DNA from 4 places in the Pseudomonas sp. 5.2 genome. Region 1 is predicted to be linked to each of the others. Evidence: riboswitches for the same ligand, from Rfam matches in the RefSeq annotation. Region 1 holds a riboswitch; each other region holds the start of a gene.
The links. A riboswitch is a leader RNA that binds a small molecule or an ion and turns the genes downstream of it on or off. The one in region 1 is predicted to bind cobalamin.
Positions count from the first base shown of each region.

Region 2: it holds a riboswitch for cobalamin, as region 1 does, so the genes downstream of both, AC5PZ0_RS08410 (ABC transporter substrate-binding protein) here and cobW (cobalamin biosynthesis protein CobW) in region 1, are expected to answer to the same signal.
Region 3: it holds a riboswitch for cobalamin, as region 1 does, so the genes downstream of both, AC5PZ0_RS12650 (CbtB domain-containing protein) here and cobW (cobalamin biosynthesis protein CobW) in region 1, are expected to answer to the same signal.
Region 4: it holds a riboswitch for cobalamin, as region 1 does, so the genes downstream of both, AC5PZ0_RS20095 (TonB-dependent receptor) here and cobW (cobalamin biosynthesis protein CobW) in region 1, are expected to answer to the same signal.

Region 1 is NZ_JBYBHH010000005.1:193,591-200,566, forward strand. It holds gene cobN (cobaltochelatase subunit CobN) at 1-419, opposite strand, end outside; gene cobW (cobalamin biosynthesis protein CobW) at 423-1,490, opposite strand; cobalamin riboswitch at 1,591-1,804, opposite strand; gene AC5PZ0_RS10135 (glyoxalase superfamily protein) at 1,916-2,293, shown strand; gene AC5PZ0_RS10140 (hypothetical protein) at 2,290-2,649, shown strand; gene AC5PZ0_RS10145 (branched-chain amino acid aminotransferase) at 3,025-4,044, shown strand; gene AC5PZ0_RS10150 (response regulator transcription factor) at 4,203-4,883, shown strand; gene AC5PZ0_RS10155 (sensor histidine kinase) at 4,861-6,252, shown strand; gene AC5PZ0_RS10160 (AraC family transcriptional regulator) at 6,165-6,976, opposite strand, start outside.
Region 2 is NZ_JBYBHH010000004.1:144,795-151,770, forward strand. It holds gene AC5PZ0_RS08405 (acetyltransferase domain-containing protein) at 1-655, shown strand, start outside; cobalamin riboswitch at 684-882, shown strand; gene AC5PZ0_RS08410 (ABC transporter substrate-binding protein) at 1,010-2,020, shown strand; gene AC5PZ0_RS08415 (FecCD family ABC transporter permease) at 2,020-3,036, shown strand; gene AC5PZ0_RS08420 (ABC transporter ATP-binding protein) at 3,042-3,821, shown strand; gene AC5PZ0_RS08425 (pseudoazurin) at 3,839-4,273, shown strand; gene AC5PZ0_RS08430 (OprD family porin) at 4,270-5,607, shown strand; gene AC5PZ0_RS08435 (hypothetical protein) at 5,674-5,997, opposite strand; gene AC5PZ0_RS08440 (GNAT family N-acetyltransferase) at 6,130-6,627, opposite strand; gene AC5PZ0_RS08445 (hypothetical protein) at 6,756-6,976, shown strand, end outside.
Region 3 is NZ_JBYBHH010000007.1:39,787-46,762, reverse strand. It holds gene AC5PZ0_RS12670 (DUF1272 domain-containing protein) at 66-308, opposite strand; gene cobM (precorrin-4 C(11)-methyltransferase) at 374-1,126, opposite strand; gene AC5PZ0_RS12660 (cobalamin biosynthesis protein) at 1,159-1,551, opposite strand; gene AC5PZ0_RS12655 (CbtA family protein) at 1,569-2,261, opposite strand; gene AC5PZ0_RS12650 (CbtB domain-containing protein) at 2,271-2,456, opposite strand; cobalamin riboswitch at 2,551-2,772, opposite strand; gene AC5PZ0_RS12645 (LLM class flavin-dependent oxidoreductase) at 3,051-4,151, opposite strand; gene AC5PZ0_RS12640 (LLM class flavin-dependent oxidoreductase) at 4,179-5,513, opposite strand; gene AC5PZ0_RS12635 (dipeptide ABC transporter ATP-binding protein) at 5,795-6,976, opposite strand, start outside.
Region 4 is NZ_JBYBHH010000013.1:184,580-191,555, reverse strand. It holds gene nikE (nickel import ATP-binding protein NikE) at 1-746, opposite strand, end outside; gene nikD (nickel import ATP-binding protein NikD) at 743-1,513, opposite strand; gene nikC (nickel ABC transporter permease subunit NikC) at 1,514-2,359, opposite strand; gene nikB (nickel ABC transporter permease subunit NikB) at 2,356-3,297, opposite strand; gene nikA (nickel ABC transporter substrate-binding protein) at 3,299-4,873, opposite strand; cobalamin riboswitch at 5,093-5,299, shown strand; gene AC5PZ0_RS20095 (TonB-dependent receptor) at 5,408-6,976, shown strand, end outside.

The sequences.
Region 1 (6,976 bases):
TAGTGCCAGAGGCGTTCGGCCTGATCGCCGGTCACGGTGCCCAGGCCGGTCAGCTCAGGGTCCGGGCGGTCATCGCCCGGCACCAGGATCAACTGCACGCCGCGGGCCGCCAGGGCGACCAGTTGCTCGACGCCATAGCGCCAGTAGCCAACGCCCCCGTGCAGCGACACCAAAATGACCTTGGCATGGCGCAGCACCTCGTCGACATACAGGTCGACCGAGGCGTGGTTCTGCACCTGCATCGGGTTGGCCAGGCGCAGGCTGGGGTAGTCCTCGGGCAATTGCTCGGCGGTATCGGCAAGCAACGCCAGGTGTGAATCGCCGCTGCAGAGGATCACCAGTTCGGCGGGTGTCTGGCCGAGGTCGGCAATGCTGTCATCCGGCACGAAGCCGCCGGGCTGGGTCCGCAGCAGGTGCATGGGTCAGGCGCCCAAGGCCTGGCGCAAACGCGCTTCGAGCTGCACGGCATCCAGGTCCTGACCGATCAGCACCAGGCGTGTGATACGCGGTTCGTCGGCACGCCAGGCGCGGTCGAAGTGCTTGTCGAAGCGGGTACCCACGCCTTGCACCAGCAGGCGCATCGGCTTGCCCGGGATGGCGGCGAAGCCTTTGGCGCGCAGGATGCCGAACTCGACCACCAACTGGGTCAGGGCATCGAGCAACAGGCTTTCGTCGGCTTCTGGCAGGTCGATGGAGATCGAATCGAAGGCGTCGTGGTCATGATCGTCGTGATCATCGCCATCGTGGTGCGAATCGTGGTGGGTACGGCGGCCATCGATGTGCACCTCGGACTCGGCGCCCACGCCCAGCAGTACGTCCAGTGGCAGACGGCCACTGCTGGCCTCGATCACCTTGACCGCGGGCGGCAGCTCTTCGGCCACCTCGGCGCGGACCTTGGCCAGGCCTTCGGCGTCGATCAGGTCGGCCTTGTTCAGCACCACCAGGTCGGCACTGGCCAATTGGTCAGCGAACAATTCGTGCAGCGGCGACTCGTGGTCCAGGTTCGGGTCGAGCTTGCGCTGTGCGTCCACCTGGTCTGGGTAGGCGGCAAAGGTGCCGGCCGCCACAGCCGGGCTGTCGACCACGGTAATGACCGCATCGACGGTGCAGGCGTTACGGATTTCTGGCCACTGGAAGGCCTGTACCAACGGCTTTGGCAGCGCCAGGCCACTGGTTTCGATGAGGATGTGGTCAAGGTCGCCACGGCGTGCGACCAACTCGCGCATGACTGGGAAGAACTCTTCCTGCACGGTGCAGCACAGGCAGCCATTGGCCAGCTCGTACACGCGGCCGCTGGCCTCTTCTTCGGTGCAACCGATGCTGCACTGTTTTAGGATCTCGCCATCGATGCCCAGTTCGCCAAATTCATTGACGATCACCGCGATACGGCGGCCTTGGGCGTTGTCGAGCATGTGGCGAAGCAAGGTGGTCTTGCCCGAACCGAGGAAGCCGGTAACGATGGTGACGGGGAGTTTGGCCAGTGTTTTCATGTCGCGATGCCCTTGGCAAGATGGCGCGGGCATGCAGGACGAAAGCCACGGGCCAGGTCGGCCGGGCTTGTTCGCCACCGGATCACCCCGCCCGGTTGAAAGTCGAAATCGCCTCGAGGCAGGTCTCCTGGCTCGCACCGTACCTGCCATGCTTTGAATAGCAGGGCTGGAGGGCGCGACGCCTTCCCGCGCGGTTACGCAGTGGCTGTGTCGACCCGTTGTCGGTGCTTACAGTTGCGGGGGCAGCCGCGGCTTGTACCGCGTTCCCGTCTTAGCTTCGGCCTGGCCGAAGAACCTCGAAGTGGCAAGGCTACGCAGTGGCTGGCAGGTGGTCAACCATTGCCGTCGGCCATTGCGCGACTGACGCACAGGCATTGGCGCATCTGCGCTACAGTTGCACCTTCATCAACGGCCAAGGACGCCCTATGCCGCTCGCCCCCGCCATCCCGGTACTGCGTATTTTCTCGGTCGAAAAAGCCAAAGAGTTCTACCTCGACTTCCTCGGCTTCAGCCTGGACTGGGAACACCGCTTCAGCCCTGACCTGCCCCTGTACGCGCAAATCCACCGCGACGGGTTGATCCTGCACCTAAGCGAACACCACGGCGATGCCACCCCGGGTTCGACCGTGTTCGCCCGCCTCGACGACCTGCGCGCCCTCGAGCGCGAACTGCAGGCCAAACGCTACGGCTACGCCCGGCCCGAAGCCGAACGCCTGGACTGGGGCCTGCAGATGCAGGTCCATGACCCGTTTGGCAACCGCCTGCGCTTCTGCCAGCAGATCGATGATGAGGCCGCGCAATGAAGGCCATGGGCAAGCGCGAAATGGCACGCGTGGAGCGTGAGCTGGTGGTTTGCCTGACGGACGCCTGCGAAACGGCCAAGGCAGAGATTGTCGGGTTCACCTGGCTTACCCATCACCTTGACCCCGACAGTTTTCCTGCCAGCCTGCGCATTACCTGGGTATTCGAGCGCGAGGCAGACAAGGCTGCAGCGCTGGCTGGGGTGGCTAAAGCGCGGATGCTGGCGTTGACCTGTCAGGCGCTTGATGAAGTGGGGATACGGCTGGACCACCCGGCCTGGCATGTGCGGTTTGACAGTGAAGAGGCTTGTAGTCGGAGCCACGGCGGGGATTGGGGTAAGCGGTTGCGGGGGCGCTGAGATAGAAGTAGTGGCCCGGGTGTATGGCGGAGGGTCTTCGGCGCTCTCGAGATCGAGCCCCGCCTGCGCGGGGCTTCGCAGCACAAGGCTGCTCCTACAGTCTGTTTCGGGCCAGTATCGAGGCGGGCGTCAATGCCTCAGGAATAATTGGCCCGAAACTGACTGTAGGAGCAGCCTTGTGCTGCGAAGCGCCGCGCGGGCGGCGCTCGATCTCAAGGGCGGCGCAAAACCCCGGACATACGCCCTCCCCCCACCCAATCGCACGCTGTTTCGTGACTGGCCGTTCCCGATCCGCGGCGGATGTATTATCGTGGCGTGGTGCGCATATAACAGCAGCCCGAGCGATCGGGCATCTGCAAGACAATCGAGGGTGTCATGAGTAACGAGAGCATTAACTGGGACAAGCTGGGTTTCGACTACATCAAGACCGATAAACGCTACCTGTCCGTATGGCGCAATGGCGAGTGGGACAAGGGCACCCTGACCGAAGACAACGTACTGCACATCAGTGAAGGCTCCACTGCCCTGCACTACGGCCAACAGTGCTTCGAGGGCCTGAAGGCCTACCGTTGCAAGGACGGCTCGATCAACCTGTTCCGCCCGGACCAGAACGCCGCACGCATGCAGCGCAGCTGCGCCCGCCTGCTGATGCCACAGGTGCCGACCGATGTGTTCATCGAGGCGTGCAAGCAAGTGGTCAAGGCCAACGAGCGTTTCGTGCCGCCCCATGGCAAAGGCGCCCTGTACCTGCGCCCGTTCGTGATCGGCACCGGTGACAACATCGGCGTGCGCACCGCCCCCGAGTTCATCTTCTCGGTCTTCGCTATCCCGGTTGGCTCGTACTTCAAAGGCGGCATGAAGCCGCACAACTTCCAGATCTCCAGCTTCGACCGTGCCGCCCCACAAGGTACCGGCGCGGCCAAGGTCGGTGGCAACTATGCCGCCAGCCTGCAGCCGGGCGCTGAAGCCAAGAAAAACAACTTCGCCGACGCCATCTACCTCGATCCGCTGACTCACACCAAGATCGAGGAAGTCGGTTCGGCCAACTTCTTCGGCATCACCGCCAACAACGAGTTCGTCACTCCGAAATCGGCATCCGTGCTGCCAGGCATCACCCGCCTGTCGCTGATGGAACTGGCGTCCTCGCGCCTGGGCCTGAAAGTGATCGAAGGCGATGTAGAGATCAACCACCTCGACCGTTTCATCGAAGCAGGCGCTTGCGGTACCGCTGCGGTAATCACCCCGATCGGTGGCATCGAGTACAACGGCAAGCTGCACGTCTTCCATGACCTGGAAAAAGTCGGCCCGGTAACCCAAAAGCTCTACAACGAGCTGACCGGCATCCAGAGCGGGGACGTCGAAGCACCGGCAGGCTGGATCGTCAAGGTCGCCTGAGGCGCTTTGCAAGCCTGACAAAGGGGCATGCCAGATGATGGCATGCCCTTTTTTTTGGCTGCTGGGTCGGGCCCGAACCGCCAGATGAATTTTTCTTAAATCGCCGTTTGTCTATTCTTTGGCACAATCAAGCCTCTATTCGCCGCCCAGGAACCAGCATGCCACGCGTACTGACCATCGAAGACGACGCCGTCACCGGCCAGGAAATCGTCGCCGAACTCTCCAGCCACGGCCTGGACGTGGATTGGGCCGACAATGGCCGGGAAGGCCTGGCCAAGGCGATTGCCGGTGGCTACGACCTGATTACCCTGGACCGTATGCTGCCCGAAGTCGATGGCTTGACCATCGTCACGACCTTGCGCAACCTGAAAATCGCCACGCCGATCCTGATGATCAGCGCCCTGTCCGACGTTGACGAACGCGTGCGTGGCCTGCGTGCCGGGGGGGATGACTACTTGACCAAGCCGTTCGCCTCGGACGAAATGGCCGCCCGTGTCGAGGTGCTGCTGCGCCGCAACAGCGTGCCGATGACCCAGACCCGCCTGCAAGTCGCCGACCTGCAACTGGACCTGATCAGCCACGAAGCACGCCGCGGCGAGCACACCCTCAATCTGCTGCCGACCGAGTACAAACTGCTCGAATACCTGATGCGCCACAGCGGCCAGGTGATCACGCGGATGATGATCTTCGAAGAAGTCTGGGGCTATCACTTCGACCCGGGCACCAACCTCATCGACGTCCACATCGGCCGCTTGCGCAAGAAGATCGACTCGCCCGGCCAATCGCCGCTGATCCGTACGGTACGGGGCTCCGGCTATGCCATTGCTGAACCCGTCTAAGGGCTGGAGCTCGTCAACCAGCCGCTTGCTGGCACTGTACAGCTTTCTGTTCGTGGCCTGGAGCAGCATCCTGATGGGGGTGCTGTACTTCGAGGTCTCCAGCTACCTGAACAAACTGACCCGCCATTCCATGCTGCAGCGCCAGCACCTGTTCGCACACATGAGCGGCAAGCAACTGGACGACGCCTTGATTGCCAGCCAGGCCTTCGAGGAACGCAGCTTCGATGCCTACGGCCTGTTCGATGCCCAGCTCAACCCGCTTGGCGGCCGCCTGCGCACGCTGCCTTCGGAGCTAGGCTTGGACGGCAAGGTGCATGAGCTCAAACGCTGCCTGGACGCCGATGACCCGCACATGCCACGCGACAGCTGCGACGCCGTGGCCATCAAAGTGCAGGATGGCCGCTGGCTGGTGCTGGTACGGGACAATGGCTCGTTGTTCGTGGTCACGCGGATCATCCTGCATGCCCTGCTCTGGGGTATTTCCCTGACCTTGATCCCCGGGTTTGCCGGCTGGTACCTGCTGCGCCGCAGGCCGCTCAAGCGCATTCGCGCGATTCAGGCCCAGGCCGAGTTGATCGTCGCCGGCGACCTCACCCACCGGCTGCCGCTGTCAGCCCGTCGCGACGAGCTGGACATGCTTGCCGCCATCGTCAATGCCATGCTCGACCGCATCGAGCGGTTGATGCACGAGGTCAAGGGGGTGTGCGACAACATTGCCCACGACCTGCGCACGCCGCTGACCCGCCTGCGCGCGCAGCTGTACCGAATCCGCCAGCAGAGTGCCACCGACTCGGCGCAGGCCGAGGCGCTGGACCAGGCGATTGGCGAAACCGATACCTTGATGGCGCGCTTTCGCGGCTTGTTGCGCATCAGTGAACTGGAGGACCGTCAGCGGCGTGCGGGCTTTGTACAACTCGACCCGCACGATCTGCTGGTAGAGCTGCACGACTTCTACCTGCCATTGGCCGAGGATGGCGGCATTCGCCTGGAGCTTGAGCAGCCCGCGCAGCTACCGGCGCTGCATGGTGACCGCGAACTGCTGTTCGAGGCATTGGCCAACCTAGTGGGCAACGCTATCAAGTTCACCCCAGAGGGTGGCCGCGTGCGCGTGCTGGCGACTCAGGACGACCAAGGCCTGCACATCGCCATTGAGGACAGCGGCCCGGGGATTCCCGAAGAGGAACGTACGGCGGTACTGAAGCGGTTCTATCGCAGCGAGGAAGGTCACCGCCACCCAGGCTTCGGGCTGGGCCTGTCGATCGTTGCTGCGATCGTCGACCTTCATGGGTTTGGGCTGGAGGTAGGCGCCAGCGAACTGGGCGGCGCCAAACTGGTACTGCATTGCCCATTGACGGGGGCATCGAAGTAACGGCTGGGCGCCTCGCCCAGCAAGCGCTTGAACACGGTCGCAAAGGCGCTCGGGCTGCTGTAGCCAAGCGCCAGCGCGACGCGGGTGACTGGCTCCCCTTTGCCAAGCCGAACCACGGCGTCCAGCAAGCATGCCTGCTGGCGCCATTCAATGAAGCTGATCCCGGTGTACACGCGAAACTGGCGCGTGAACGTGCGCCGGCTCATGCAGGCCCAGTCCGCCATGCCATCAATGCCTGTTTGCAGCGAAGGCGCCGCCAGAAACGCTCGGCATGCCCGCGCAAGGCGCGGCTCCTCGGGGATCGGCGCATTCAGCGACAGCGCCGGCATGTCGGCAATCTCATGCAGCAGCAAGCCCATCAAGCAGGCATCACGCCCCTGCAGGGGGTACTGCGCAGGCACTTCGATCGCCTTTTCAAGCAGCTGCTGCACCAAAGGGGAAACCGCAAACACCTGGCAATGCCCAGGCAACCCAACCCGCTCGGCGGCCTGCTGGCAAATATAGGCATTGAGCATGGTCACCGGGCCGCGCATTTGCATGGCATGGGCCACTTGTGCAGGCACCCAGATGGCCCGTAAGGGCGGCACGGCCCAATTACCTGATTCGGTTGCAACCGTGATCACGCCGCAAGCGGCAAAGGCAAACTGGCCTCGACCATGGCGATGCATCGGGAACAGTTCGCCATCCGCAAAGGCCTTTCTCGTCACCACCACATCACAAGGCG
Region 2 (6,976 bases), on a different contig from region 1:
TGAGTCGGCCCTGCACGTGCCGTGGGCGATCCTGCACGACCGTGGCTGGCTGGCATTCTCCGACAACCTTCGCCTGCGCACGTCGTACCCCGTGCTGCCCTGGATCGGCGTCATCGCCTTGGGCTACGGCCTTGGCCCCTGGTTCGCCCGTGGCAGCGACGCAGGCCAACGCCAGCATCGCCTGCTGCTGGCCGGGGTGATCGCACTGCTTGGTTTTGTCGTGCTGCGCATGCTCAACGGCTACGGCGAGGCACCCTGGAGCGGGTACCCGACGTTGACGCAAACGCTGATGAGCTTCTTCAACATCACCAAGTATCCGCCGTCCTTGCTGTTCCTGGCCCTCACCCTGGGCTGTGGCCTGCTGCTGTTGCGCGCCTTCGAGCGTGCCGGCCAGGCCCGCTGGATCAACGCCCTGGCGGTTTACGGTGCAGCACCGATGTTTTTCTACCTGCTGCACCTGTATGTGCTGAAGCTGCTTTACCTGGCCTGCGTCGCGCTGTTCGGCCACAACCAAGGGGATTACTTCGGCTTCGACGGCATCGGTGCCGTGTGGCTGGGCGCCGCCTTGCTCGCCGTGTCGCTGTACCTGCCGGTACGTAGCTTCGCCCGGCTGAAGGCGCGTCGGCGTGACATCACCTGGCTCAAGTACTTCTGAAAAGCGTTTTCACCCGGCTGCCTGATGGTCTACCATGCCGGCCGCCGGTTTCCACCACGGAATTAATAGGGAATCCCAAGCCCGCTAACGCGGGCCAAACGGAACTGCCCCCGCAACTGTAGGTGCCGAGCCTGCTCCATCGATGCCACTGGATAACCTTGTCCGGGAAGGCTGGAGCTGGGCCATGACGCACCAGTCAGGAGACCTGCCGGCGCAAAAACACCAACCGGCGGGGTGTCCGGGATGGCCATCTCCACCCTTTTCTGGGTGCTGCCCCCTGCCGCGTGCACGGGGCTCGGCGATGCCTGTCCATGCGTTCATTCCGTGAACCCTTCGATAGGAGATCGTCCCCTCATGCTGCCTCGTCTTGCCGCTTTGATCGCCGGCCTCGGCCTCACCAGCCTGGCCCAGGCTACCGCCACCCACTACCCGCTCACGGTCGACAACTGCGGCATGCCGCAGACCTTCGCCCACGCGCCCGAGCGTGCAGTGACCATTGGCCAGGCCGGCACCGAGATGCTCTACGCACTGGGGCTGGGCGACAAACTGGCCGGCACCTCGCTGTGGTTCAACAACGTGCTGCCCGAGTACAAGGCGCTGAACGACAAGGTCGAGCGCCTGGCCGACAACGACCCCAGTTTCGAGGCAGTGGTCGGCAAGCGTCCGCAACTGGTGGCCGTTCAGTTTGAATGGATGGTCGGCGCACAAGGCGTGGTCGGCACCCGCGAGCAGTTCGACGAGCTGAAGATCCCGACCTACCTGCTGCCGTCGGACTGCGAAGGCAAAGACAACCTGGTGGGCGCCGACGGCACCCGCCTGCAGGCGTTCCAGGTCGAGAGCATCTACAAGAGCGTCAACCAGCTGGCCGAAATCTTCGACGTGCAAGACCGCGGCGCCGCATTGAACGCCGACCTCAAGGGCCGCCTGGACAGCGCCAAGGCACAGTTGGCTGGCAAGGATTTGTCGAACACCTCGGCACTGTTCTGGTTCTCTAGCGCCGACTTGGATATCGACCCCTACGTCGCCGGCCGCCAAGGGGTGGCTGACTTCATGCTGCGTACCCTGGGGGTGCGCAATGTGGTCGAGTCCACCGAAGAATGGCCGACCGTGGGCTGGGAAACCCTGGCCAAGGCCAACCCGACCTGGTTGATCATCGCCCGCATGGACCGTCGCCGCTTCCCGGCAGACGACTACCAGAAAAAACTCGAATTCCTGCGCAACGACCCGGTTACCCGCAACATGGACGCGGTGAAGAACGACCGCATCATCGTCCTCGACGCCGACGCCATGCAGGCCGGCATCCGGCTGTTCCGTGGCCTGCAGACGCTGTCGACGGCGTTCGCCAGCGGTAAAGCAGCCCAGTGATGAGCCGCCTGTTGCCCTACAGCGCCCTGGCCCTGGCAGCCCTGTGTGTCGCGCTGGTGGCCGGCACGGCGATCGGCGAGAGCAACCTGGCGCCGAACGTGGTCTACCAAGTGCTGGCCAATCACCTGTGGCAGGCCGGTTACCCGGTCGACCCCATCGATGCCGGTATCGTCTGGAACTACCGCCTGACCCGCACCCTGGTCGCCGCCGCCTGTGGCGCCGGGCTGGCCACGTGTGGCGTGATCCTGCAGGCGCTGCTGCGCAACCCGCTGGCCGAGCCCTACCTGTTGGGGTTGTCGGCCGGTGCCTCGACCGGCGCGGTGATGGTCGGCCTGCTGGGGCTGGGCAGCGTCGCCCTGAGCATGTCCGGGGGCGCCTTCATCGGCGCGCTGGCGGCGTTTGCGCTGGTGCTGGTGCTGGCCCGCGCCGCTGGGCCGAGCAGCAACAACGCCCAGGTGATACTCGCCGGCATCGCTGGCTCGCAACTGTTCACTGCGCTGACCGCGTTCCTCATCACCAAGTCGGCCACCGCCGAGCAGGCGCGCGGCATTCTGTTCTGGCTGCTGGGCAACCTCAGTGGCGTGCGCTGGCCGTCCGTGTGGCTGGCCCTGCCCGTGGCACTGTTCGGGCTGGTGGTGTGCCTGTGGCATCGCCGCGCGCTGGATGCCTTTACCTTCGGCGCCGACTCGGCCGCGTCGCTGGGGATCCCGGTGCGGCGCACTCAGTTGTTGCTGATCAGTTGTGCCGCCCTGGTGACGGCGGTGATGGTGTCCATCGTCGGCGCCATCGGTTTTGTCGGGCTGGTCATCCCCCACGCCCTGCGCCTGCTGCTGGGGCCCGGGCATAGCCGCCTGCTGCCGGCCAGTGCGCTGGGCGGCGCACTGTTCCTGATCAGCGCCGATATCTTGTCGCGCACGCTGATCCCAGGCCAGGTGATCCCGGTGGGCGTGGTGACCGCGCTGATCGGCGCGCCAGTGTTCGCGCTGATTCTGGTCAGCAGAAGGGGGCGCCCATGACCGTCATGGCCAACGTGAAGATTGCTCCCCTGGCCTGCCAGGGCTTAGGGCTGCAGCTGGGGGGTAATCCTGTACTGCGCGACATCGAGCTAACCGTTATCCCCGGCGAAACGCTGGGCATCGTCGGCCCTAACGGCTCGGGCAAGTCGTCTTTGCTCAAACTGCTGGCGGGCCTGCGCAAGCCTGACAGTGGCCATGTCGAGCTGCTGGGCGAGCCGCTCACGCAGCTGCCACGCCGGCGCATTGCCCAGGCCCTGGCGCTGGTCGAACAGCAGGCGGATACCGCTGACGCCATCAGCGTGTACGACGCCGTTGCCCTGGGCCGCACGCCCTGGCTGTCGGCCCTGGCGCCGTTCAGCAAAGCAGACCGCGCCATCGTCGAGCAGGCCCTGGCTGACCTGGATGCCCTGCACCTGCGCACGCGCCTTTGGCATTCGCTTTCAGGTGGTGAACGCCAACGCGTGCACATTGCCCGCGCCCTAGCGCAACGCCCCCAGGTGCTGTTGCTCGACGAACCGACCAACCACCTGGACATCCAGCACCAGCTGAGCCTGCTGCAACAGGTGCAGGGGCTGCCGGTTACCACGCTGGTGGCCCTGCATGACCTCAACCAGGCGCTGACCTGCGACCGCCTCGCGGTGCTCGACAAAGGCTGCCTGGTCGCCCTCGGCAAGCCGCTCGACGTCCTCACCCCAGAGCGCCTGCTGAGCACCTTCGGCGTACACGCCCACTACCTTACCGACCCCTTCGACGGCGCACGCATTCTGCGTTTTCGCGCCCCCTGAACCAGGAAGTTCCCACCATGCTGTTGCGCCCTGTCGCCCTGCTGCTCGCCAGCACCCTGTTTGCCCCTGCCGCGCTGGCAGACGTGCACGAAGTGAAGATGCTCAACCGCGGTACGCAGGGCGCGATGGTCTACGAGCCGGACCACTTGCGCATCGCACCCGGCGATACCGTGCGCTTTGTGCCGACCATGAGTGGGCACAACGCAGCCAGTGTGCCGGGGTTGCTGCCGCAGGGCGCTGAGGCGTTCAAGAGCAAGCTCAACCAGCCCTACGAGCACACCTTCAGCGTACCCGGCATGTACGGTATCCAGTGCATTCCGCACCTGGCGATGGGCATGGTGATGGTGATCCAGGTGGGTGACGCGGCGCCGGCCACAGTGCCTGCCAGCCTGCCTGCACGGGCGAAAACCCGCTTCGAAGCGCAATTGCAGAAGCTGGGGGCCGGGCAATGAGCCGGCTGTTGCTGGCCCTGCCTCTGCTCGGGCTTACCCCGCTCGCATTGGCTGAATCCGCTCAGTCCCAGAGCAACGGTTTGGTAGAAGACGCCAGCTGGAGCATCCTCAACCGCAGCGTGTTCGACCAGCGCGACTACAAGCATGGCGGGCGCAACAGCAGTGCGCGCAATGCCTACAAGCCACGCGACGAACGTAGCGGCAAAGCTGAGGAATGGGCCTACGGTTTGATGGGGACCTTGCAGTCTGGCTTTACCCAAGGCCTGATCGGCGTCGGTGTCGATGCCCACGCTTATCTGGGCGTACAGCTCGACAGCGGCGGTGGCCGTGCCGGCAAGGCGCGCTTGCTGGGCATCGACAACGACGGGCACCCGAAAAACGAATACAGCCGAGCAGGCGCAGCCTTGAAGATGCGGGTGTCGAACACGGTGCTGTCGTACGGCGAGCAGCGGGTGAAAACCCCAGTTTTCAGTTCGTCCGACAGCCGCTTGCTGCCCGAGACCGCGACGGGGTTTTTCCTCACCAGCAACGAGATCGACACGCTTCGGCTGGTGGCCGGCCACTTCAATGAAAACGCGGATCGCAACGCTTCAAGCCACGATCAAGGGTTCGTGGTGAACTATTCCAATGGCCGCCAGGGCAATGCCTTCGACCTGGCCGGCGTGGTCTGGAACCCCGGCGCGGCCTTCAGCGGCAGCCTATATACCTCGCGCTACGAGGACAGCTGGAACCAGCACTACCTGGGCAGCACCCTGACCCACGCACTGGATGACCGGCGCAGCTTGAGCCTGGACCTCAACCTGTACCGCACCACCGACACCGGCAAGGCGCTGTCCGGGCGCATCGACAACACCACCTGGAGCCTGGTGTCGCGTTACAACCAGGGGCCGCACGGGTTCAGCCTGGGCTGGCAGCAGGTAGACGGCAATACACCGTTCGACTATGTGACGCGGGGCGCGATCTATATCGCAAACGCCGTGCAGATGTCGGACTTCAACGCACCGAACGAGAAGTCATGGCAGGCGCGCTATGACCTGAACATGGGCGCCTACGGTGTGCCCGGGTTGAACCTGACGGCGCTGTACGTGCGCGGGTTTGATATCGATGGCACGCATGTCGACCCCACCGGCGGCTACGCGTACCTGGGGTATGGCAAGGGTGGCAAGCACTGGGAGCGCGACCTGGAAGCGCGCTATGTGGTGCAGAGTGGCAAGGCCAAGGGCACCACGTTCTCGGTACGGCATAACGCGCACCGGGGGAACACGGCGCAGGCGGAGCTGGATGGTGACCAGATCCGCCTGGCGGTCGAATGGCCGCTGGGCGGCGGGTTCTGATCATCGTTCAGGGACCCAGGCTTCGCACCAACGTGCCGGTGACGGGCTGCGCAGCAGCCCCCCGGTTCAAGACGCTGCAGCGGATAGCGGCTGCAAGCCCCATTCGGCTTTTTCCTGCGAGGTCATCGCAGCAAGCACTTCCATAAACGTCTGCTCCAATTCTGCGCTGACATTGCCGAACGCCTTGTAGTTGGTCAGCAGGTAGCGCTTCACGGTATTGGGCCAACGCCCTTCCTTGTGCGCCGCATTGATGATGCCCTTGGCGTCGTGGCGCGTGGCACCCCGCCACAAATCCATCAGCCTGTTTTCGAAGTGGCCGAACGACCACGGGTCTCTGCAGTCTTCGAATTCGTCCAGCAGCTTGAGCTTGTACAGGGCCATGTGTGGCATCGGTGAGTCTCCCTTAGGGGCGTTGGGTAAGCCTTGAGGGAGACGGTAAGCAAGCAGATGCGTTATGGAAATGAACGCGTTGAACACGCCACAACAACAGCTGTAGGCGGTTTCTGACCGATTACGGCGACGTCATGCCAGCGTCAGCTGCATATGGGTGGTCTGCCAGACGGGGTCCTGCTCCACATCGATCACCGCGAACCCCTGGCGTTCCCAGAAGGCAATCGCGCCCGGGAGGAACGGGTGGGTGTGCAGGTACAGGCATTCGACACCCGCCTGTTCGGCCGCACCGCGCAAGGCGGCGAACAAGGCGGCGGCGAGGCCATGGCGTCGATAGGCCGGCAACACGAACAAGCGCACCACCTCGACCACGCACACCCGCTGATAGTCGAGTTGTGCGAAGCGATGGTCATAGGGCACATAGCCGATCACGGCCACCAAACGGCCCTGATCGCGGACTTCGAGAAACACGCCTTCGCCGTCCAGGTAAGTCTCGGCGAAGCGAGCCAAGTCAGGGGGCAATGGTGCGTCGGCAAGCTGCGGGAAAAGTTCGCGGCGGGCGCTGTCGACAAAAACGACCACCTCGTCGATGGCGTCACGCGGGACGGGTTGGATGATCCAGTTCGGCATGTGGGCTACAGGCAATGAGTCGAGGGCAAAGGTTCTACCCCAGCGCGCCGCCCATGGCAAATTCTGGGCTCATCGCGATCAAGACCCCGGTATAATCGCAGGCCTAGACCGCCCAACCAGGCCACCCCATGCCCCGCCTCCAGACGTTGCTACTGCCCCTGCTGCTGATCACCGCCCTCGCCGCCTGCGACCAGCAACCCTCCCGCGAAGCGCAGATCCTGGCCAAGCTGCCGCTGCAGGACGCCTATGAGCACAACATCGACCGCATGGCGTCGTTGCTGGCCCCAGCCCACCCGCAGGTGCCCGAGGCGCGCATCCGTGAGGTGCTGCGCAAACACCTGACGGTCGA
Region 3 (6,976 bases), on a different contig from region 1:
ATTCCTACAAAAACAGGGATAGGCACCGCCCGCGTGGCGTGGCGATGCCTATTTGCACAAGGCCGTTAGGCGCAAGCGGTGTGAGGTTTGCGCACGCGCTGGGTCGAGGCGGGGTTGTTGGCCAGTGCTTGGCCGACCCGTGGCGGGCGTGCCAGCAACTGGCCGGAGCAGTTGGGGCAGCGGCCGTGCAGGCGGGTGTCGGCGCAGGCACGGCAGAAGGTGCATTCGAAGGAGCAGATCAAGGCGTCTGGGCTATCACCCGGCAGGTCAGCGTCGCAGCACTCGCAATTGGGTCGTAATTCCAGCATTGGCGTAGCTCCAGGTGGCAGGGGGAACCTTGAGTCTGCTACGCCTGCGCTAACGCTGGCAATGCTCAGTCGCCAGGGCGATAGAGGTGCGCGTGCCCGGCACGGTACAAGGCCGATTCGGCGAAAGGCGTGTCACCCAGCACATGGCCGACAAGAATCAGGGCCGTGCGGCGAAAATCCTTAAGCGCCACGCGCTCGACGATGTCGTCAAGGGTGCCCCGCACCCAGTCCTGGTCCGGCCAGGTGGCGCGATGGACCACGGCAACTGGGCATTGCGGGCCGTAGTGCGGCAACAGTTCGCTGACAATACGCGGCAAGTTTTTTACGCCCAGGTGGATGGCCAAGGTGCTGCCATGGCGCGCCAGGTCGGCCAGTTGCTCGCCGGGCGGCATCGGCGAAGTGTCGCCAAAGCGCGTGAGAATCACCGTTTGCGACACCTGTGGCAGGGTCAGCTCGCAGCCCAGTAGGGCCGCACTGGCGGCAGTGGCGGTCACGCCTGGGATGATCTGGTAATCGATGCCCAGCTCACGCAGGTGGCGGATCTGCTCGCCGATTGCGCCATACAGGCTCGGGTCACCGCTGTGCACGCGGGCCACGTCCTGGCCGTTCGCGTGTGCCGTGCGCATGGCACTGATGATCTGTTCCAAGTGCAGTTCGGCGCTGTTGATCACGGTCACGGCCTGGTGGCCTTCGAGCACAGCCGCGGGTACCAGCGAGCCGGCATAGATGATCACTGGGCACTGGCGGATCAGGCGCTGGCCCTTGACCGTGATCAGTTCCGGGTCGCCGGGGCCGGCGCCGATGAAGTAGACCGTCATGGAAAGTCCTTGCGATGAAAGGGATGCTGCAATTATCGCCCGCAGGCCAGGGCGAGGGTAGCCGGCCCGAGCACTTGGCGTGTGACCCGCAGCCGGGCCGTGCCGAGGTGCTGGCTGGCCATGGCCAGCGCCGCGCTTTCTGCGACGCCCCAACAACCGCTGTGCGCATGGGCGATGGCCGAGCGATAGCTTAGCAGGGGTTCGTAGGGCTGAAGTTGCCCGGCATCGTACAGCAGCAAGGGCAGGCCAAGGCGTTTGGCCAGTTGCTGCAGGCCAGGTTCGTCGGCCTTGAGGGCGATGCTGGCGATACCGCGCAGTCCTGACAGCGCCAAGCCATGGTCAGCCAAGGCTTGGCGCAGCAGGTTTTCGAGGGTGTCCGCCGGGCAACCCCGGCGGCAGCCAAAGCCGGCGTACAGCGCCGGCAGGGTCGCGTCTAAAACCATCAGGCCTGGCTGGAGCGGCGGTACAGCCACGCGCTGAGCAGGCCCAGGGCCAGCCAGAAGGCGGCGTTGGTCAGCCAGCTGGCGACCTTGAACTGGGCTTCCAGGGCTTCAGGCGCGAGGCTTTGATGCACCTCAGGTTGCGGTGCACCGATGACATGCGGCAGTACCAGCAGCACGGCGCCTAGCGCTTTAACCAGCCAGTGGCGGGCAAATACCAACAGGGCCAGGCCCAGTGCGGTAGCGCTTGCGGTGCCGATCCACCAGGCCTGGCGTTGCCCCAGGTCAGCGGCAGCGGTGCCTGGCAGCTCTGGCGGCAGGCCCAGGGTAGGGGCCAGGCAGAACACGGCGAACCCCGCCAGGCCCCACAGGGCGCCGGTGCCCGCGCGCTTCGGTTCACGCAGGCTGTACAGGGCGACCAGTATCAGCGCGAAGCCTACCGCTACCACCAGGTTGCCCCCGGTGGTGGACAGCACGCGTTGCCAGCCGTCTTCAGGCGACCAGGCTTCGGCGCTGTGTTCATGGGCCGCGGCCCCTTCGGCGCCGTGTTCGTGATGCTCGGCAACAGGGGCTGCGGATTCGTAGGTTTCTGCTTCAAGGATCAACGGGGCAACCCAGAAGCTTTGCAGCAGGGTCAGCAGCAAGGCCGCGAGCAGCCCGCTGAAGCCCGCGGTACGGGCAATGCGCATGATCATGGGGCGTACTCAGTGGCAGGGGAAGGCGGCGCTGTGGCGGGTATCGTGCGCCGCGTTGTGCACGGCTTCGATGTGCGAGAAGCCGGCAAAGTACACCAGGCACAGGCCCAGCAGGCTGGCGCCGACGGCGATGACGACACGCTGACTGAGGGTGACGGGGGTGGCAATGCTGTGTTTGGCGCTGGTGACGGGCATGACGCGTTCCTCTGCTTTTTGTGGGCAACGGGCAAGCGCGGCAGCCCCGAACGTGATCCGCCCAGGGGAATGCGACAGCGCCCGCCCACCGCGGGGTGTTCATGAACGTCAGGCCGGTCTCCGGGCTCACGAGGAGGAGCAGGGCTCCTGAAAAGCGCCCCTTCCCATGCCAGATGACGCGGCACAGTGGTCTAGACGCTTCGCTCGCTTACCGTTGCGGGGGCAGCACCGGCTTGGTCGGGCCCTGGTCGAGGGCTTGCGACGCACCGGTTTCCCGTTTCACCCCCTGAGGGGCACCTGAACGCGAGGCATTAGGAGACCACGAGGCAGGTTTTCCGTCAATTGCACAGCGGTGTGCGCGTGAAAAGTATTTCAGAAGTTGTAGGCCAGCAATTTTCGGGTTTTGCAGTGCCTGGGAGGTCGTGCGCCGCCTGCGCGGCGCTTCGCAGCACAAGGCTGCTCCACATCGAAGCGGGCGCCAAGACATGTCACAGGAATAATTGGCCCGAAACAGATGTGGGAGCAGCCTTGTGCTGCGAAGCGCCGCGCGGGCGGCGCTCGGTCTCATAGGCGCCAAAAAAATCCAGCCATGCACTAAGCCGTCCGCGCGCTACGCCCAGCCTCCCGCTGCGCCACCAACCCACGAATCCGCGGAATCAGTTCCTGCCCATACTCCACCGCATCGCGCAACTGATCGAACCCGCGGAACAGGAAGGTGCTAACCCCCAGGTCGTAGTACGCCAGCGCCGCCTCAGCCACTTGGTCCGCCGTCCCTACCAGCGACGTCGAGTTGCCCGCACCGCCGCCCAACGCGGCAATCTCGGTCCACAGCCGGGTGTCATGCACCTTGCGCTGGCTGGCCAACTGCACCAGGCGCTCTGAGCCGGCGTTGCTCTTGCCGAAGTTCTTCTCGCGGCGGTTGCCCTGGCGGATGCCGATGCGCGTCTGGGCATCGGCCAGAATGCGCTCGGCACGGGCCCAGGCTTGCTCCTCGGTAGCCCCCAGGATCGGCCGCAGCGACAGGCTGAAGCGGATGTGCTTTTCACGCCCATAACGGGCTGCAGCCTTGCGCACCTTGGCAATACGCTCGCGCACCTGCTCCAGCGGTTCGCCCCACATCATGTACACATCGGCATGCTTGGCGGCCACTTCGACGGCTGCATCCGAAGCACCGGAGAAGTAGATGGGCAGCTGCTGCACGGGCTTGACCAGGGTCAGGTTGTCTTCCACCCGGTAGTGCGTGCCGTTATGGTCGAACGGTTCGGTGCGGGTCCAGGTGTCGCGCAGCACCTGCAGGTACTCGTCGGTACGGGCATAGCGGGCGTCCTTGTCGAGGAAGTCGCCGTCGCGCTGCAGGTCGCCGCTGTCGCCGCCGGTGATGACGTTGATCGAGGCCCGACCACGGCTCAATTGGTCAAGGGTGGCGAACTGGCGAGCGGCGAAGGTCGGGGCTTGAAAGCCCGGGCGGTGTGCGACCAGCAGGCCGATGCGCTCGGTCAGTGCGGCGACGTAGCTGGCCAGGATCAGCGAGTCGGGTGCGCTGGTGTTGACCGCCAGCAGCGCCTTGTCGAAGCCGCCGTACTCCTGGGCTTGGGAAAATGCCTTGATGAAGTCAAGGTCGACCAGCGGGCCGCGTGGTGCCTGTGATTCGCTACCTTCCTGGGGGCCGATGAGGCCAATGAATTCGAGGCTCATGGAACAGAACTCCTTGTTGGGGTGGGCTCAGGCAACGGCCGGCTGGGTGCGGCGCTGGGTGTTGCGGTTTTCCGGCACGCTGAGGCCGAAGTTGTCACGCAGGGTGGTGCCGGTGTACGCGCTGCGCACCAGGCCACGGGCCTGCAGCAGCGGCACCACCTGCTCGGTGAAGGACTGTAGGCCGTCGGGGAGCAGCGCGTTGATGATGAAACCGTCGGCGGCGCCCTGTTCGAACCAGTGCTGCAGGGCATCGGCCACCTGTGCCGGGGTGCCGACGAAGTCGCGGCGGGGGCGCGAGAAGCGCAGCGCCAATTCGCGAAGGGTCAGGCCTTCGTCGCGGGCCAGTTGTTTGAGCTGGTCCGAGGTGCCCTTGTGGCTGTCGTTGCCTAAAGTGCCGAGGTCGGGGAAGGGCGCGTCCAGGTCATGCTGGCTGAAGTCGTAGTCGTTGAACGGGCGGCCAAGTGCAACCAGTGCGTCCTCGATGCTCACCAGGTCCACGGCCTGCTGGTAGCGCTGCTCGACTTCCTCGGCGTCACGGCCAACGATAGGGCGGATGCCGGGCAGGATGAACAGCGCGTCGGGGTTGCGACCATGGCGTGAGGCGCGTTGCTTGAGGTCTTGGTAATAGGCATGGGCGTCGTCGAACGACTCGGGGCTGACGAAGAGGGCGTCGGCGTTCTGTGCCGCGAAATTGCGACCTTCTTCTGACACGCCAGCCTGGAAGATCAGCGGTTGCCCCTGCGGTGAACGTTGGATGTTCAGTGGGCCCTTGACCTTGAAGAACTCGCCCTGGTGGCCCAAGGTGTGCAGCTTGGCCGGGTCGAAGAACTGCCCGCTTTGTTTGTCACGGGTGAAGGCGTCGTCTTCCCACGAGTCCCACAGCCCCTTGACCACATCCACGTGCTCGCGAGCGATTCTGTAGCGCACAGCATGGGGCGGGTGTTCGGCCTTGCCGAAATTGTCGGCTGTACCGGAAAGCCACGAAGTGACCACGTTCCAGCCGGCGCGCCCGCCGCTGATCAGGTCCAGCGAGGCGAACTGGCGCGCCACCTGGAACGGCTCGGTGTAGCTGACGGTGACCGTGGCCACCAGGCCGATGTGCTCGGTTACTGCAGCCAATGCCGAGAGGATGGTCAGCGGCTCGAAACGGTTGAGGTAGTGAGGGCTGGAGCGGGCGTGGATGTGCAGGCTGTCGGCGATGAAGGCGAAGTCGAACTTCGCCGCCTCGGCCAACTTCGCCTGCTGTTTGTAGAAACCAAAATTGACGCTCGCATCGGCAAGCGCCTGAGGGTGGCGCCATTCGCCCCAGCCGTGGCCGACGCCATGGATCATGGCGCCCAGGCGGATCTGTCGTTTGCTCATGGGAATACCTGTGGGTTGTGCTGCAAATGGAAGCGATACCGCCATGCGTCACCGCGCGCGGGGGCGCCGGTGAAGCAAGGTGGGTGATAGGGAAGGGTCATGCGTGCAAGGCTCCTGGCGTGGTCGTGGTGGACGGCCTCCGCCAGGAATGGGGTCGGTCTGGAGTGACCTTAGCGGGTATGGGGTGAGGTTGTGAAAGGCTTTGTGGTTCTATGCTAATTATGTTTTTAGGGTATTTACTTGTCTTATTTAAATGCAAATAAATAATATTGTGTCATGACTTATGCGGCGGCTTTGTGCCCAGGGATGGCCGCGATCAGTTCACGGGTATAGTCACTCGTTGGCCGATCGAACACCGCGTCTACCGTACCTTGCTCCACCACCTGCCCTTGGCGCAGCACCAGTACGTGGTCCGCCATGCTCGCCACCACTGCCAGGTCATGGGACACCAGCACATAGGCGATCCCCAGTTCGCGTTGCAATTCATCCAGCAGCGCCAGGATCTGCGCCTGCACCGAGACATCCAGTGCACTGACCGGCTCGTCGAGCAACAGCAACTCGGGTTGCAGGGCCAATGCCCGGGCAATGGCCACGCGCTGGCACTGGCCACCGGACAGCTCGCGGGGCAGGCGGTCCAGGTAGCTGACGGGCAGGTGCACGCGTTCGATCAGCTCACGGGCCGCCTGTTCCAGCGCGGGGCCTTTGAGCAGGCCGAACGACACCAGGGGCTCGACGATGCTGTCGAACACCGTGAAACGGGGGTCAAGGGCCGCGAACGGGTTTTGCTGGACCAACTGCATGCGCCGGCGCAAGGGCCGAAACGCCCGCCAGCCAAGGCCGGTAACGTCTACCTGGTCGAACAGAATGCGGCCTTGGCTGGGCGCCTCCAGGCCGAGCGCGATGCGCAGGGCGGTGCTCTTGCCAGAGCCGGACTCGCCGACGATGGCCAAGGTCTGGCCTGGGTGCACCTGCAGGCTGAGGCCCTGCAGGGCGACGAAGCGGTTGTGCTGGCCCTTTGTCTTCGGCAACTCGAATGTCTTGCCGATACCCTCCAGGCTCAGGATCGGTTGCGTACCTGGCGTCAATGGCCCTGGTCGCCGGCGATGGCTAAAGGCGGGCGCTGCCGCAAGCAAGTCACGCGTATAGGAGTGCTGTGGTGCCTGAACGACGAGGCGAGGCGGGCCTTGCTCGACCAGTTCACCCTGTTTCATCACCAGCAAGCGGTCGGCGCGGTCGGTGGCCACGCCCAGGTCATGGGTGATGATCAGCAGCGAGATGCCCCGTTCGGCCACCAACCGTTGCAGGTGATCGAGGATCTTGCGTTGCACCGTCACGTCCAGCGCGCTGGTGGGTTCGTCAGCGATGATCAGGCGCGGGTTGCCGGCCAGGGCAATGGCGATCAGTACCCGTTGGCGCATGCCGCCCGACAGTTCGTGCGGGTATTGGCGGGCGCGCAGGGCCGG
Region 4 (6,976 bases), on a different contig from region 1:
TGCTTGCCAACGGCGTGATCGAACGAAAGCCTACCGTCTATCTGACGCTCCTCGATGATACGCCCGGCGTCCAACACGACCACCCGTTGGCAGAAGTAGCGCACCAGGCTCAGGTCATGGGTGATCAGCAAGAACGCGGTGCCGTGCTCGCGTCGAAGTGCGTCCAGGCGCTGCAGCAGCTGCAGTTGCAACACCCGGTCCAGGTTTGACAAGGCCTCGTCCAGTATTACCAGTTTGGGTGAGATGGCCAGCGCGCGGGCGATATTGGCGCGCTGCAGTTGGCCACCACTGAGTTGGTGCGGCAGGCGCTCGGCATGCTCGCTGCGCAGGCCCATGTGCTCTAGGAGCTCCAGCGTACGGGCGTTGCGTGCAGCTTCGTCCAGCTCGCTCAGGTGACGCAACGGCTCGGCAATGCTCCAGCCGATGCTGCGTTGCGGGTTGAACGCGCTGGGCGCGTCCTGGAGTACCAACTGAACGGCGCGCAAGAAAGCACGGGCCTCACCGCCGCGCAGTCGGCTGACCTCTTGGCCGGCAAATGTCACCTGGCCACACGCGGGTTTCTCCAGGCCGAGCAGTAACCGAGCAAGCGTGCTCTTGCCGCTGCCGCTGCTGCCGAGCAGGCCGAGCGACTCACCGGGCTGCAGCTCAAGCTCAATGCCGTCGAGCACCCGCAGCCAGCCGCGTCTGCTCAGTAGCCCTCCGGAACGGTAGCCATGCCCGAGTTGGTTAACGTGCAGCAGGCTCATGGCTGGCTCCCGTTTAGTAGCTGATGGGCTTCAAGCAGGGTGCGGGCGGTGGCGCTGGCCGGTTGATCGAACAGGCCATGCACTGTTTGCCGCTCGACGACGCGCCCCGCTTCCATCACCGCGACATGGTCGGCGCAGCGGGCAACCACCCCCATGTCATGGGTCACCAACAGCACGCCAAGCCTGTGCTGCTGCACCAGCTTCATGAGCAGGTCGAGAAAGCGCGCCTGGCTCACGGCGTCGAGGTCGCTGGTGGGCTCGTCCGCCAGCAGAAAGGGGCTTTCGGCCATGAGCGCAAGGGCGATCATCATGCGCTGCAACATGCCACCGCTGAGCTGGAACGCGAACGACTGCAGGACCCGACTGCGGTCACCCAACCCCACGGCCTCCAGGCATTCATCCATGCGCGTACGTGCAGCGCTGCCGACGACCCCCCGCAGTTTCAGGGTTTCCTGGGCATGGCTAGCCATGTTGCGCACAGGGTTGAATGCACTGCGTGGGTTCTGCAGGATCAGGCTGGCAAGCTGCCCACGCACCTGATCGGCTGCCAATGGCTTGCCATCGTGCAGCAACTGGCCGCGTGTACGGCGCAGGCCTGGCGGCAGCAGGTCAAGCAAACCCAGGCAACTGAGCGATTTGCCCGATCCGCTGTGACCGACCAGGGCACAGACTTCACCTCGGCGCAGCTGCAGGTCGACGTCGTCCACCAACACGCCAGCACGCCCTTCGATACACAGGCCTTTGAGCTGTAACGTCGACACGGGCATTCAATGAGCCTCCTGGGTTGGGTCCAGGCGATCACGCAACGCATCGCCCAGCAGGTTGAACGCCATCACCGAGAAGAAGATCATCAGCCCGGGCAACAGCAGCAGTTGCGGCTGGGTCCAGATGAACTCCTTGGCATCGTTGATCATCACCCCCCATTCGGCACTGGGCGGGGTGACGCCAAGGCCGAGGAAGGATAGCCCCGAGACATGCAGCATCATGTGCCCGATGTCCATCGTGGCCAGCACCAGCAAGGGGCCGGCAATGTTCGGCAGCACATGCTGGCGCAGCCGCGCCCAACGTGAGGCACCGGCCAGGCGTGATGCCATCACGTATTCGCGGCCGCGTTGGGCGATGACCATGCCGCGCACCATGCGCGCATACCATGCCCAGTGCGACAGGGCGATGGCAATGATCACGTTGCTCAGGCCAGTACCCAGCAGGGTGACGAAGAAGAACGCCAGCACCAGCGTGGGGAAGGTCATGAACATGTCGCACAAGCGCATCAGCAGCAGGTCGACCTTGCCACCGACAAAACCGGACACCCCGCCCACCAGCAGGCCCAGAAACAGCACCAGCGCCAGTGTCAGCACTACGCTGCCCAGCGACAGCCGTGTGCCGACGATCAACCGGGACAGCACGTCGCGGCCAAGGTGGTCGGTGCCCAGCCAGTGGCTGCTGTCCGGTGGCAGCAGGCGTCGGCCGAGGTCGACCAGGTCCGGGTCGTGCGGGGCAAGCCATTGGCCAAACACGGCCAATATGCAGAGCACGCTGACCAGTACCAGCCCTGCTATCAGGTTGGCCTGGCCGGCCAGCGTAGCGCGACGGAAGATGGCCAGTACACTCATGCGTCCACCCCTTCAAGACGGCTGCGAGGGTCGAGCCAGGCATAACAGACATCCACCACCAGGTTGCAGACCATCAGCAGGCCTGTCAGCAGCAGGGTGAAGCACTGCATGACCGGAAAGTCGCGGTTGAGCACCGCCGACACCGCGAAGCGGCCGACGCCGGGCCAGGCGAAGATGGTCTCGATTACCAGTGCCCCGCCGATCAATTCCCCGATGTGCATACCGGTGGCCGTGACGAAAGGTAGCCAGGCGTTGCGCAACACGTGGTCACGCCATACCCGGCGCTCGGGCAGCCCGCGGGCACGGGCGTAGGTGACATAACGCTGGCCGCTGGCCTCCAGCAGGCTTGCCCGCAACAGGCGGGCGTTAATCGACATCGACATCAGGGCAATCGCCAGTACCGGCATCACCAGATGCCCGGCACTGCCGCGGCCCAGTGGCGGTAGCCAGCCCAGCCAAAGGGAAAACAGCGCAATCAGCAGAAACGCCAGCCAGAAGTTGGGCATCGAGACACCCAGGAACGTCACCGCGCGGACGGCGTGATCGGGCCAGCGCCCTTGCCAGCGCGCAGCCACCAGGCCAAGCGGAATCGACAGCAGCAGGGTGCAGGCCAGGGCCAGGCCGCCCAGTTGCAAGGTGGCGGGCAGGTAGTAAAGGAGGTCGTCGAGCACCGGCCGCCCCGTGAGGTATGAAATACCGAAGTCCAGCTGCACGGCCTTCGCGAGCCAGGTCAGGTACTGCTCAAACAACGGCCGGTCGAGGCCCAAGGTATGGCGGACTTCGGCAATGGCCGCGTCAGTCGGCGGGATGTGCGACAGGCGAAGGTAGTCCAGGGCCGGGTCGGTGCTGCCCAGGTGCAGCAGCACGAAGACCAGCAGTGAAACACCGAGCATTACCGGTACCAGCAGTGCCAGCCGCAGCAGGATATAGCGCAGCATGTCAGTCTCCCTGCTTCGGTGTCATGGCTTCGAACGGCACGTCGAACAGCGTGCTGCCAAATTGCACATGGGCAACGGAGTCGCGGCGAACGCTGATAGCGGTAAGGTAGGAAATCGGCAGGTACACGGCTTGCTCATGCAAGGTGGTGAGGATGAACCGGTACTGTTCGGCGCGTTGCTGCGCGTCGGTACTTGCCAGTACCTGGCCAATGCGTTGGTCCAGTTCGTCCTTTATCGCCAAACCACGCTGCGCCATGTAGTCGGCATGGCCGGCATAGCGCATGGAGCTGACAAAGGAGTGCGGGTCGTAGGGCGCTCCCCAGGTGTCGGCGAAGATCATGCCGAAGTCGCCATCGCGCTGGCGCCGGACCAGCCCACCTTCTTCGACCGCACGCAACTCGATGCGCATGCCGACGTGAGCCAGCTCGCCTTGCAGCACTTCGGCCAGGCTCTTCTGCAGTGCGCTGGTGCCGAGGAATACCAGTTCGATCGACAGCGGTTCACCGGCCTTGCTACGTACCGTTGCGCCTGCAGGCAGGGTCCAGCCGGCAGCGTCAAGTTGGCGGGCGGCTTGGGCAGGGTCGTAGGCGTAGGGTTTCAGGCCGATGTCGGCATAGGGCATGTTGCTGGCGAACAGGGTATCGGCACGGGGCTCGAGGCCATACAGAATCTTGTCGATGATTGCCTGCTTGTTTACCGCTTGGTTGATCGCTTGACGCACGGCCAGGTCACGGGTGGCGCCGTGCCCGGTGTTCATCGCCAGGGTGCGGGTAGCCAGCGGTGCCGAGAGGGCGGTGGCGAAGCCTTGGTCGCGCAGGCGCACGAACGTGCCGGCGGTAATCTCGCCGGCGGCCCCTTGAATCAGCTCGAGCTCGCCGGCCTGCAGGGCCAGCGCGCGGCTGTTGGGATCAGGGATGACGTTTACCCGCACCTCGCCATAGGCCGGTTTTGCGCCCCAGTAAAAGGGGTTGCGGGCAAAGCGGTCATACTCGCCCAAGCGCGATTCGATACGCATCCATGGGCCGGTGCCGGCGGGTTCGCCAGGTTTGGCCTGCGGGGAGCCGAAGCGCAGCGGGCGCACTTGGGCCAGTTCCATCAACGTTGGGTAGTACGGGTGCTTGAGCACCAGGCGCAAGGTCAGCCGGTCAGGGGCCTCGATGTGGTCGAGGGTGGTGACCAGCTCCATCCAGCGATGGCGTTGGCTATTGGCAAGGACGGCATCCAGGTTGGCCTTGGCAGCTGCAGCGTCGAATGGCGTGCCGTCACTGAAGCGCACGCCATCTCGCAAGTTGAAGGTGTAAGTCTTGCCATCGTCGGAGACTTGCCAAGCCTGTGCCAACCACGGCTCTACAGTGCCCGCCGAGGTGTAACGCACCAGCGGTTCATACACCATGGCCTGGGCGTACATCTGATTGGGCGAGTAGCCGCGTGGGTCGAGTGGGCCTGCGTTAACGGGCCAGGAATACACCAGCGTCGGGCTATGTTGGGGTGTGCTGTCTGCGTGTGCGCAGAGGCTCGCGGCGACCATCAGAATGCCCCAGAGGGCGGGCTTTGGTTTAGCTGACTGCTGCTTCACACGGGGTCCCCACTTCGACGGAGGCGTAAGGCTAAAGAGTGGTGGGTATGATGTCCATGCAAAAACTTCTTACTGAACGTTACAAAATGCCGCGCCAGAAAAGGCAATAGAAAGCCCTGGCGATGATTGAACCGTGACGCGTTCGCCCAGGGCCTGAAGTGGCGAGCTCAGGCGACCTGTTTGCCACAAGCCGGTTGACGCAGCGGGCTTTTGATGGTCATCTGCGCGCCTGTTTCAGGTGCCCCCTGCCGCCGTGCATGGGGTGAAACGGGAAGCCGGTTCGTCATCGTTCGATGATCAGTCCGGCGCTGCCCCCGCAACGGTATGCGAGCGAAGCATTCAAGACACCACTGTGCCCTGGCATGGGAAGGTGAAGGCTTCATGACCCTCGCGAGCCCGGAGACCGGCCTGAAGCATCGTTTGGCAAACCCGCGGTGGGCGGGCGCAGGCCGGTTTCCGTGGGCGTGCTCGCCCGCGATTCCTCTTTGCGTTGTTCCCCCGGGATTCTTTCATTCCTGCTTCAAGTGGAACGACATGTCCCGTTATTCGCTGTTCAGTTCTCTGCCAGGTACGCTGCTGCACGCCAGCCTGGTGCCCTGTGTTTTTCTCTCTGTTGCCGCCCACGCCGCCGAGGCGGACAACGCCCTGGCGCTACCGGCCACGGACATTACCGGCACGGCCGAGCACAACCCTCAGCCCGACCTGCATACCCCAGGCACCAGTGGCTCGAGGCTTGGCCTGACGCCGCTGGAAACCCCAGCCAGCGTGACCAGTATCAGTGCCGAGCAAATCCTCAAGCGCAACAACGCCACGGTGCAGGACGCGGTCACCCGTTCACCCGGCATCACCTTCATCGGCACCCCCGGTAACGGCGGCACGGCCTTGTCGGCCCGCGGCTTCACCGGGCACAGCTCGACCATGCAGTTGTACGACGGTACCCGGCTGTACGTGGGCGCCGGCACAGTGACCTTCCCGGTCGATACCTGGTCGGTCGAGCGCATCGATGTGCTGCGCGGCCCGGCCTCGGTGCTGTACGGGGAGGGCGCCACCGGTGCGGTGGTCAACGTCGTGCCGAAGAAGCCCTTTGAAGGCGAAATCCGCAATCACCTGCGCCTGGGCTACGGCTCGGATGACCGTCGGCAGATGGCCCTGGACAGCGGCGGCTCGCTGACCGACACCTTGAGCTACCGCCTGAACCTCAACAAGCTGGCCAGCAACGGCTGGGTCGACCGGGGCGATTCGCAGAGTCTTGCCATCAGCGGCGCGCTGCGCTGGCAGCCCAGCGATGAACTGAGCTTCACCCTCAGCCACGACTACGGAGACCAAGACCCGCAGCAGTACATGGGGACGCCGTTGGTGGACGGGCATTACCGCGAGTCGCTGCGCGATCACAACTACAACGTCGACAACGCCGAAGTGCATTACAACGACCAGTCCACACGGCTAGTCACCGACTGGGTAATCAACGACAACCTCACCGCCAGCAACCAACTGTACTTCCTCAAGGCCCAGCGCCGCTGGCGCAACGCCGAGACCTACACCTGGCTGCCAGGCGACCAGGTGCGGCGCAGCAGCTTCATCAGCATCAAGCAGACCCAGGAACAGCTTGGCGATCGCCAGTCGTTCACCCTGCAACATTCGCTGTTCGGCCTGGACAGCCAGACTGTGGTGGGCGCCGACTACAACACGATCCGTTTCGTGCGCAAGCACGACTTCGGCAACACCCTGACCGATACCGTGCCGCTGTCCGGTTCCGGTGGGGGCGAGTACATCAGCAACGACCCTTACCGCTCGCGCGAAGCCAACCAGGCCAAGCAGTTCTCGCTGTTCGCCGAAAACCGCACGCAACTCACCGAGCGCCTGTCGTTGATCACCGGTGCACGCCGCGACCAGGTGCACCTGAACCGCGACGACCTGGATGCCGATACCCGCACCGATCGCAGCTTGTCTGGCGACAACTGGCGCGCCGGCCTGGTGTTCGCGCTGACCGAGGACCTGTCGGTTTATGGCCAGTACGCCACCAGTACCGAAGGTGTGAGCAACCTGCTCACCCTCAACGCCACGCAGCAGCAATGGGACCTGAGCACCGCCAAACAGACCGAA